DNA from 3 places in the Nocardioides sp. dk884 genome. Region 3 is predicted to be linked to each of the others. Evidence: riboswitches for the same ligand, from Rfam matches in the RefSeq annotation. Region 3 holds a riboswitch; each other region holds the start of a gene.
The links. Region 3 has a riboswitch for cobalamin ahead of GFH29_RS06315 (prenyltransferase/squalene oxidase repeat-containing protein). Riboswitches for the same ligand answer to the same signal wherever they lie in the genome.

Region 1 (3,265 bases), 1.1 Mb from region 3:
CCGGACCTCCGGCGCTAGCGGGGTGTGGGTCGGCCTACGTCCGCCGTACGAAGCGGAGGTCGCCGTTCGGCATCCGTTGGTGGAGGTAGCGGTCGTCGTGGATCAGATGGTGATGATGCGAGCAGAGCAGCATTCCGTTGTCGAGATCGGTCTTGCCGCCCGCTGACCACGGTTGTCGATGATGCGCTTCGCACCACGTGGCAGGGATCGTGCAACCGTCCGCGCGGCACTCCCGGTCCCGGATGCGGATGCGGCGACCAGGTGTGCGCTACCCCTTGACGCGCACCGACTTCGCCGACGCCCGGGTGACCGCGACGTACCCCGCCTTCCTGCCGGTCACGCGCACCGTGATCCTCGTGCCGCGGTCCGCCGGACGTAGCCGGTAGTTCCGGGAGGTGGCGGCGAGGGGCTTGCCGTTGCGCAGCCAGCGATAGGTGAACCGCACCGTGCCGGGGCCCCAGGCACCGGGCTTGGCCTGGAGCCGCTGGCCGACCTTGGCCCGTCCGGTGATCTTCGGCTTGGCGCTCGTGAGGCTTCCCGCGGCGACGTTCGCCGTCGGTGCTGAGACGAGCACGGTCGTGGTGTAGCCGGCGAGTGTGCCGGTGACGCGCACGCGCAGGCGCCTCCCGCGGTCGGCGGCGGTGACGACGTGGCTGGCGCGGGTGGCGCCCACGATGGGTTGGTTGCCGCGCAGCCACTGGTAGCCCAGCGAGGCGCCGGCGCTCCAGGACCCCGCGTCCGCGGTGAGCCGTACGCCGACCTGGGCGCGGCCGGTGACCAGCGGCGTGGAGCCAGCGACCGCCGGGTCCGGCTGCGGCTCGGGGTCGGGCTCGGGCTGGCCGAACTGCGGGGCGGGGCGGGGGACGCTGACCCAGTTGTCACCGACGAGCCGGGCGCCGAGGGCCTTGTTGAGGTTCGGGCCGTCGCTGACGATGTCGTGGTAGGCGGTGTCCCACGGCCCGCCGACGGTGGCGCCCGAGAAGAACCACCAGCCGTCGGGGTCGAACTCCTCCACCCCGTCGATGGCGGTGACGTACCCGCCGCGGTCCGCGTCGACGCCGAGGCCGACGGCCCGCAGGGCGGCCACGCGGGTGCCCTGGCCGTCCGCCTGGATCTCGCCGCCGACGAGGCAGCGCACGAGCCAGCCCTCGGTGGGGACCGTGGCGGCGGTCGAGGCGCCGAAGTCGACGACGACGCTCAGGCCCTCGTCCTCGACGCACCATCCGGTGCGCCAGTCGGCGGCGTGGGCGGGGGCCGCCCCAGTGGTCAGTGCGGTGATCAGGAGAGTGCCGGCACTCGCCAGCACCGCGCCTCGGGTCTTCATGGTTTCTCCGGTCCCGGCGCAGGGGGAGCCGACAGCGATGCCGGCGACCTGCTGCAGTCCTCGACAGCGTGGATTGGTCACGGTGACGCGGAAGGTGCTCCGACTTCAGGACCGGGTCTCACCGGGGCCTGTCACGGTTGCGGGTCAGCGCCGGATTCGCACCGGCTTCCCCTTCGACGTACCGGGACCGGACGCTAGCGCACGCCTGCCGCCGCCGCGGAAATCGCCGTCGCGTGGGCTGCGTCACCGCGGACCGGCGGGGTGGGGGTGCTGTCGGGGATCCTCGGACGGGTGTGCCACGATCCGGTCGTCACTGAGTTGAACGTGGCCCTGAGCGAGGAAGCCGGTGTGAATCCGGCGCTGTTGCGCAACCGTGAGCTGGCGAGACCAGCAAGTCGGGAACTCCTGGGCCATGACCGTCACCCGTCGTCGCACAAGCGCGGGCACGGAGGTCGATCGGGCCACCCTGCCTTGCCGTACCCAGGAAGGGCCCGATGCCTCGCCGTCCCGCCTGCCCGGCGTCCTCCGGGCGTACGCCGACGCGCCGCCGTCCGCTCGGCGCGCCGCTCGCGAGCCTGCTGCTCGCCGCGGTCGCCGTCACCTCGGTCACGGCCACCGTCGGGGTGGCCCAGGCCGAGGGGCCCACCCAGCACCGGCTGTGCGACGGGTTCGCCGAGCCGTGCCGGATCACCACCCAGAGCACCCTGGCGGCGTACGACCAGATCCTCGCCACCGACGTGGTCGGCAATCCTGGCGTCGACGTGGCGCTGCAGTTCTATGTGATCGAGTTCAACTCCGACGGCGCCATCACGGGCCTGGTCCCCAGCGGCGCGCGGCTGGGCGGGCGGACCCGGGAGTCGCGCCCCGGGTACGGCCGCCTCGACCACGTGAAGCTGGTGCCGCGCACCACCTCGGACGTGCCCGGTGGGTGGGGCTTCGTCGGTCTCGCCGACGACACCTCGATCGACCTGCGCTCCCGTCTGGGGCAGGTGGTGCAGTTCGGCGGACGCACCCCCAAGCTGCTCGGGGACGGGTACGCCGAGCACAAGCCGGCCGGCGTCGAGCTCGACCTGCACGTCGTCGGCCACGTCATGGGGGTCGGCTACTGGGTCGAGTACCTCGACGACGCGGGCGAGTGGGTGGCGGTCCCCGGGCACGGGTTCGACCGGGCCACCCGGCTGAGCAACACCTCCGGGGAGATCGCGCACCTGCACTACACGGTGCCCGGCACCCTGACCCCCGGCCGGCGCTACCAGTTCCGGGTCAACCACCACCTGAACTTCGGCGGCGGCCAGGACCGCCCGATCAGCGACCCGGCCTACGCGCAGTGGACGGTGGTCCCCTCCGAGCACGGCGAGGCGGAGGACCGCGGCGCCCAGTTCGACCCCGGCCTCGCGCCCGGCGTGCCCGACGCCCCCGGGGCACCCGGTGGCTCCGGTGGCCCCGAGGCACCGGCCACGCCGTCCACGCCGTCCACCGATCAGCCCGCAGGCCCCGCCGGGCCGGCGACGCCCGCGCCGAGCACCGCTCCGGTGCCCCCGGTCGCGCCGGGCACCCCGGCGCCCGCAGCACCCGCCGCCAGTCCGACTGGTCAGCCGACTGCGCCACAGTCAGCCCAGCCCGGCGCCCAAGGGTCCGCCCGGCCCGGCGCCCAGGCGTCCGCCCGTCCCAGCGCTCCGCCGGCTGCGGGTGCCTCCGGCCCGGCCGACGCGGTGTGGGGCGAGGAGGAGATCGGGGAGCCGAGCGCCGCCACCGGCGCGGCCAGCCAGGGCGTGTCCGGCGCCATGGCCCTGCTCGGTGCGCTGCTCCTGCTCGCCCCGCTCGGGTGGTGGTGGGCGCAGCGGCGGCGCACCACCCGGCTCGCCGAGGGAGAGACCCTGTGAGCCCGACCGGACGACACCTGCTGGCGACCACCGCCGCGGCACTCGCCCTCGCGACCCT
Region 2 (3,265 bases), 1.2 Mb from region 3:
GTTGACCCGGAAGCGGTAGGCCTGTCCCGGCACCAGCTCCGGCGGTACGACGTAGCTGAGGTGCGAGATCTCCCCCGGGCTGCTGAGCAGGCGCTGAGCGGCGCCGTACCCCTGGCCGGGCACCGGAGTCCAGGTACCGTCGGCGGCCAGGTACTCGACCCAGTAGCCGACGCCCGCGACATTGCCGATGGCGTGCATCTCCAGCGGGACCCCGACGGGCTTCTGGTCCGCGTAGCCGTCGCCGAGCAGCCTCAAGGTGGCGCCCCCGAACTCCACGACCTGACCGATCCGGGTCGACAGGTCCAGGGACGGGTCATCGGCGAGACCCACGAAACCCCACCCGCTGGGGACGTCGGGCACGGCGCGAGGCACCAGCTTCACCTCGTCGAGCGTCCCGCGCCCACCGCCGAGCGCACGCGTGGTCCCCTCCACGGATTCCCCGCTGGGGACCAGGCCCGTCACCTGGCCGCGGGAGTTGAACTGCACGATGTAGAACTGGAGCACCAGGCGCGTGCCCGGGTTGCCCGCCCCGGTCACCCGGATCAGCTGGCCCGGGGCGGCCGCGCCGGCGTCAATGGTCACCGAGAGCGAGCAGGGGCCGACCGTGTAGCCGTCGCACAGGGCGCTCTGCGACGCACCGGCCGCCTGCGCTGGAGCCGACCACGCGACAGGGGCCATCGCCAGCAACCCGGCCGCCACTGCCCCGGCAGTGCGACACGACCCCGAACGGGTGCGCGGCGGCGCGGAACGCTGCATCGTGGGACCTCCAGAGGGCACACGCAGGCAGGGCAACCCCAGGAGGCTTCCGAGCCCGCGTTGGTGCGACGACGGGTGACGGCTGCATCCCCGGAGTTCCCGACTTGCTGGAGGACCAGCTCACGGTTGCGCAACAGCGCCGGATTCGCACCGGCTTCCTCTGGTGGGGATGCGTCACGGGTAGTGACGAGGGGATGCTGTCACACCCCCGCAGCGCACGCCGACCCGGCCTGCCGCCCACACGGACACGCGCGCACCGAACCCCACGGCATGCCCAGCTCGTCGCCCGGCGACACCCGCGTCGTAACCTCCAGATCAGCGTCGAGGGGGAAGCCGGTGGAAGTCCGGCGCTGACCCGCAACCGTGACGACCGGGCACGCCCCGTCGAAGTCGGAATGCCTTCGCGCTGTCGCGACCATCCCACCACTGTCGAGGAATGCAGTAGGTCGCCGGCGTGCTGTCGGCCTCCCCTGCTCCGGAACCGGAGTTCATGTGAAGTTCCAGAAGTCCGCGCTGGCAGCCGCCGGCGCACTCGTCATCAGCACCCTCCCAGGGATGCTCTCCCCCGCGCACGCCGCCGACTGGCGCACCGGATGGTGCCAGCAGGACGAGGGCCTCAGCGTCGTGGTCGACTTCGGCAACGAGGTCGCCGACGCCATTCCGGCGGAGGGGTTCCTGGTGCGGTGCCTGGTCGGCGGCGTCGTGGAGGGCTCCCCCGAGCTCAGCAGGGTCGCCGCCCTGGAAGCGGTCGGCCTCTCGGTCGAGGCCGACCGGTCCGGGTACGTCACCGCCGTCGAGGGCATCGAGGAGTACTCCGGCGACGCCATGTGGTGGTTCTTCTCGGGCGCCGCGGTGCCCGCGCCGTGGGACACCGCGAACCACGGCATCGTCGTGAACGGCCCCAACGTCAACAAGGCACTCGGGGCCCGGCTCGTCGGCCAGGACTGGGTGTCGACCCCGCGGCCCACCCCCCAGTTCGCGGACCCGACCCCGGAACCGGAGCCGGACCCCGAGCCGGAGACGCCGGAAGTGACGGGCACCGTCCCGGTGGTCACGGGCACTGCTCAGGTCGGTCGTCAGCTGACCGCGACCCTCGGGAGCTGGAGCAACGGGGTCACGTTCGCCCGCCAGTGGAAGCGCGACGGGGCGCCGATCCGGGGGGCACGAGGGGCCTCCTACCGGCTGACGGCCGCGGACCGAGGAGCGCGCATCTCCCTCGAGGTGACCGGGTCCAAGCCCGGCCACACCTCGACCCGTCTCGAGTCCAGGCCCACCGCCAAGATTCGGGCCGGACAGCTCACCCCCGCCACCCCTCGCATCGCCGGCAAGGCCAAGGTCGGCACGTCGCTCACGGCCGTCAGCGCCGTGTGGAAGCCGGGTCAGGTGAAGCTCACCTACCGGTGGCTGCGTGACGGCAAGGTCATCGCTGGGTCCCAGCAGAAGACCTACGTCGTGAAGCGCGCCGATGTGGGCCATCGCATCTCCGTCCGCGTGATCGGCACGCGGCCCGGATACGCCAAGGCGACCCGCACCTCGGCGAAGACGGTCCGCGTCTCCCGCTGAGCGACACGGACCATGGCACCGCAAACGGGGCCCCGACGCGCACGCGTCGGGGCCCCGTCCCGGTCGAGCGGCACTTGGCCGCCAGGCTCAGATCCGGAAGGTCCCGGAGCTGCTCGATCGCTTCACCTCGGTGCTGCCGAGGTAGCGCACGACCACGCGGTACGTCCCTCGGAGCTTCGCGCCCTGGAGCGCCCTGCGCAGGACGGGCTTCTTGATCGTGACGGTCGCGAAGCCACGCGCGTCCACCCGGGCGCTCCTCGTCACGAGCTTCTCGCCGCCCTTGCGGACGACGAAGCGCACCTGGCCCTTCGAGACGGCCACACCAGCGCGCACGCCGGCCTTCAGGACGACCGCCCGGGGCTTGACCTGGACCTGGGGGCCGGTGGTCTGGGAGGGGACCGGCTGTGCCGCGACCTGCGACACGACGACGCTCCCCGTGCCGGAGGAGCCCTTGAAGGCCGAGCTCAGCGGGAGGAAGGTCGCCGTGTAGGTGTGCTCGCCCGCCGCCACGCCGGTCAGCTGGAGGGTTGCCCGGCCGCCGACCAGGACCGCGTCACCGACCTTGCTTCCTGCTTCGGAGAACTCGACCGTGCCCGTGGCGCCCGCACCGGTGACCTGGGCCGCGAGCGAGACCACGCCGGGCCGCGGCGACGACGCCGCGAGCGTCGTGACGGTCACCTCGGGGTCGACGACGTCCATGACGTAGAGGCCCGGCTTGCCGTCGACGAAGCGGAGGTAGTCGGTGAGCCCGTAGAACCCCTGCGCGGTGGACATCCCGCTCGCGGCGCCCGGCTTGGAGTACCAGAAGCCCCCGCCCTCGACGTAGTACGACGTGAGTGCGCTGACCGGGTTGCCCCCGTCCTTCGCGAACCGCGGATCGGTGAGGGGGTCGATCCGCAGGGCGGTGAGGGCCACGATCACCTGGGTGGTGCTCTCGGCGGATTCC
Region 3 (3,265 bases):
GGCTCGCCGACGACGTCCGGGACCCGAAGGGGTCCGACTACGCCAATGCGATCGGCCAGACCTACGCCGTGCGTGCCCTCACCGGCGCCGGCTCCCCGGAGGCGTCCGCTGCAGCGGACTACCTGATCGCCCAGCAGTGCGAGCCGGGCTGGTTCCGGCTCTACTTCGCCGCCCCCGACGCTCCGCAGGCGTGCGGGGACGGCCCCCGACGCCTCGACCAGCCCGACACCGACGTGACCGCGCTCGCCGTCCTCGCCCTGCAGGACGTGCCGGGGGAGGCCGCTGGCTCGGCGGTCGACGCAGCCGTCGACTGGCTGGTCGCGACCCAGGACGCCGACGGCGGGTTCGGCGGCGCCACCGGGACGGAGGGGCTCAACGCCAACAGCACCGGGCTCGCGGGGCTCGCACTGCAGCGCGCCGGCCGCACCGCGGAGGCGGCCCGGGCCGCGGAGTGGGTGGCGGCGCGACAGGTCACCGAGCCCAGCTGCGGGGCCACCCGGCTGCCCACCGGCGCCGTCGCCTACGCCGCCGACGCTGCGGCGGGGGAGCTGCGCGACCCGGTCGTGCGCGACCAGTGGCGGCGGGCGACCGCCCAGGCGGCGCCGCTGCTCCAGCTGGTCGGTGAGCCCGCAGGCGAGGTCGTCGCGACAGCTTCCGAGGACGAGGTCCGCATCGATGGTCTCGGCGACGGCGAGCCGGCGTGCCTCACCGGCCCGGGTGGGTACGCCGAGGAGCTGGTCGGCACCGGGGACACCCTGGAGGTGCCCCTGGCGGGCACGGTCCCGGCCGGCCTCGAGGTCCGCACGCTCACCGGAGCGATTCCGGTGGACCCCGCTGTCTGAGCGGACGTGGAGCGCCTCACACCCCACGGCCCACGGCGCGCGCGAGCCCGCCCGGGTGGGGTATGTTCCGCAGACACATCCATATGCCCGTGGTGGGGAAAGCCGGTCCAAGTCCGGCGCTGACCCGCAACCGTAGGTCGTGGCTGCACCCGCAGCGACGACGAGCCGGAGCACCTGTCACGACGCATCCTGATCACAACGCTGTCGTGGAAAGCAGCGGTGGTCACCGCCCGGTTCCGGGTAGTGCCCCCGCTGTGTGCAGCGGGAAGGAACCATGAGCTCCTCCATCGTGCGCCGTACCGGCGTGCTTGCTCTCCTCTCAGCCCTGGTGACCGGCGGCCTGGCGGTCACCGGCCCGACGCCTGCCGTGGCGGCGCCGACACCGACCGGGACCGCCACGGCCCCGTCCGGTCCGGCGACCGCCGGCGCCCGGTGGCTCACCAGCCAGCTCACCGGCGGTCTCGTCGAGGGTGAGTGGGGTCCCGACCACGGGCTCTCCATCGACGTCGCGCTGGCGCTGGCCGCCGTGGGCTCCGAGGACGGAGTGCAGCAGGTCGCCGACGCCCTGGCCACCTCGCTCGACGCCTATGTCACCGGCGACGCCTTCGGTGACGCCGACAGCAGCTACGCCGGCGCCACCGCCAAGGCTGCGGTCCTCGCGGTGGTCGCGGAGCGCGACCCGCGCGCCTTCGGCGGCCGGGACCTGATCGCGGCCCTCGAGCAGGTCACGACCGACTCCGGCCCGGCCGCCGGCCGGATCGTGGATCGCAGCACGTACGGCGACTACGCCAACGCCCTGGGCCAGGCCTACGCCGTTCGCGCACTTGAGGCCGCGGGAAGCACCGAGGCCGCCGCGGCGACCTCCTACCTGCTCGACCAGCAGTGCGCGGCGGGCTTCTTCCGCCTCGAGCTCGGCGCCGTCGAGGCGGCCGACCAGACCTGCGACGGCGCGCCGGGCGCCGAGCCGGACACCGATGTCACCGCGCTCGCGGTGCTCTCGCTGCTGCCCCAGGCCGACCATGCGGACGTGAAGCCCCACCTCACGGCGGCCCTCGACTGGCTGCGGCGCAGCCAGCGCGGCGACGGCTCGTTCGGTGGCGGCGTGGCCACCGAGGCGCCGAACGCCAACAGCACCGGTCTCGCCGCCTGGGCGCTGGGGGAGGCGGGTCGCACCAAGGCTGCGGCCCGTGCCGCCGGCTGGGTCCGTGGCCAGCAGCTCGCCCACGCGGGCGCGTGCACGCCGTACCGTGCCGGTGACCTCGGGGCGATCGCCTACGACGCCGCGGGGCTCGACACGGTGAAGAGCTCCGGTGTCGCGGAGCTGCGCGACCAGGTGCGTCGCGCGAGCGCGCAGGCGCTGCCGGCGCTCACCTGGGCACCCGGACGCGTCGACGAGGTGGTGGTCCCTCCGATGGCCCCGCCGCGGTTCCACCGCGCCGGCACCCGCGTGGCCGTGTGGCTCGGGCCCCTGGCCCCCGGCGAGCCGGTCTGCGTCACCGTGGCGGGCAGCCGCCGTCAGGTCCGCGCCGACCACACCGGTGCCGCCCGCGCCCTGATGAAGCTGCCGGCCCGCACCGCGACGCACGCCGTGCGCGCGGTGGCGACCTCCGGCTCGGTCACGCCGTTCCCGTCCCGCCTGCGTGCGCTCGCGGCGACCACCCCGGTGGTGAAGCTGCGCGCCCGCGTCGCCCGAGGCCGGACCGTCCCGGTGCGGGTGCGCGGCCTGGCCGCCCGCGAGCCTGCGACCCTCCGCTTCCGCGGCAAGGTCGTCGCCCGCGGCACCAGCGACGCCTCGGGTCGCTGGACCCCGCGGCTCCGCGTCACCGGCAAGGCCGGCCCGGCGACCCTCGCGGTCCGCGGCGCCTTCGCCGACCGGCGGCGCTCGGTCACCGTGACGGTGGTGCCGCGATGAGCAGGGTCCGGGCCGCCGCGGCGCTGCTCGCCGGGCTGCTGTGCCTGGCACCGCTCACGGCCGCGCCGCCGGCCAGCGCGGCCACCTGCACCGACGGTCGCGGCGTGAGCGTGGTCGTCGACTTCGGCGCCCTCGGCGGCGGGCTCCAGGAGTCCTGTGACGCCGACGGCGGGGGCAAGAAGGCCACCGCGATCTTCGCCGACAGCGGGGTCGAGCTCACCTACGCCCAACGGTCCGCGGGCTTCGTGTGCCGCGTCGAGGGCGTCCCGAGCAGCGACCCGTGCATCAACGCCGCCCCGGCGGACGCCTACTGGGGCCTGTGGTGGTCCGACGGCGAGACCGGCACGTGGGTCTACGCCTCGCTGGGGACCTCCTCGCTGACCGTGCCCGACGGCGGCTCGGTCGCGTTCTCCTGGAACAGCGGCACGCGCACCCAGCCCGGGGTTGCACCCCCGGTGGCCGCCGCGGCGGCTCCCACGGCGCCGAGCAGCCCGCGTGCGACCCCGTCCCA

Region 1: linked by a shared signal. The riboswitch ahead of GFH29_RS11675 (hypothetical protein) and the one ahead of GFH29_RS06315 (prenyltransferase/squalene oxidase repeat-containing protein) in region 3 are both predicted to bind cobalamin.
Region 2: linked by a shared signal. The riboswitch ahead of GFH29_RS12160 (hypothetical protein) and the one ahead of GFH29_RS06315 (prenyltransferase/squalene oxidase repeat-containing protein) in region 3 are both predicted to bind cobalamin.

What each region holds. Positions count from the first base shown of each region.
Region 1 covers NZ_CP045649.1:2,408,759-2,412,023, reverse strand. Annotated here, with positions in the region: gene GFH29_RS11685 (hypothetical protein) at 1-18, shown strand, start outside; gene GFH29_RS11680 (HNH endonuclease signature motif containing protein) at 35-244, opposite strand; gene GFH29_RS11675 (hypothetical protein) at 269-1,324, opposite strand; cobalamin riboswitch at 1,396-1,525, opposite strand; cobalamin riboswitch at 1,661-1,729, shown strand; gene GFH29_RS11670 (hypothetical protein) at 1,819-3,207, shown strand; gene GFH29_RS11665 (hypothetical protein) at 3,204-3,265, shown strand, end outside.
Region 2 covers NZ_CP045649.1:2,512,736-2,516,000, forward strand. Annotated here, with positions in the region: gene GFH29_RS20815 (hypothetical protein) at 1-678, opposite strand, end outside; cobalamin riboswitch at 850-918, opposite strand; cobalamin riboswitch at 1,038-1,178, shown strand; gene GFH29_RS12160 (hypothetical protein) at 1,249-2,319, shown strand; gene GFH29_RS12165 (Ig-like domain repeat protein) at 2,407-3,265, opposite strand, start outside.
Region 3 covers NZ_CP045649.1:1,301,076-1,304,340, forward strand. Annotated here, with positions in the region: gene GFH29_RS06310 (prenyltransferase/squalene oxidase repeat-containing protein) at 1-842, shown strand, start outside; cobalamin riboswitch at 916-1,039, shown strand; gene GFH29_RS06315 (prenyltransferase/squalene oxidase repeat-containing protein) at 1,117-2,754, shown strand; gene GFH29_RS06320 (hypothetical protein) at 2,751-3,265, shown strand, end outside.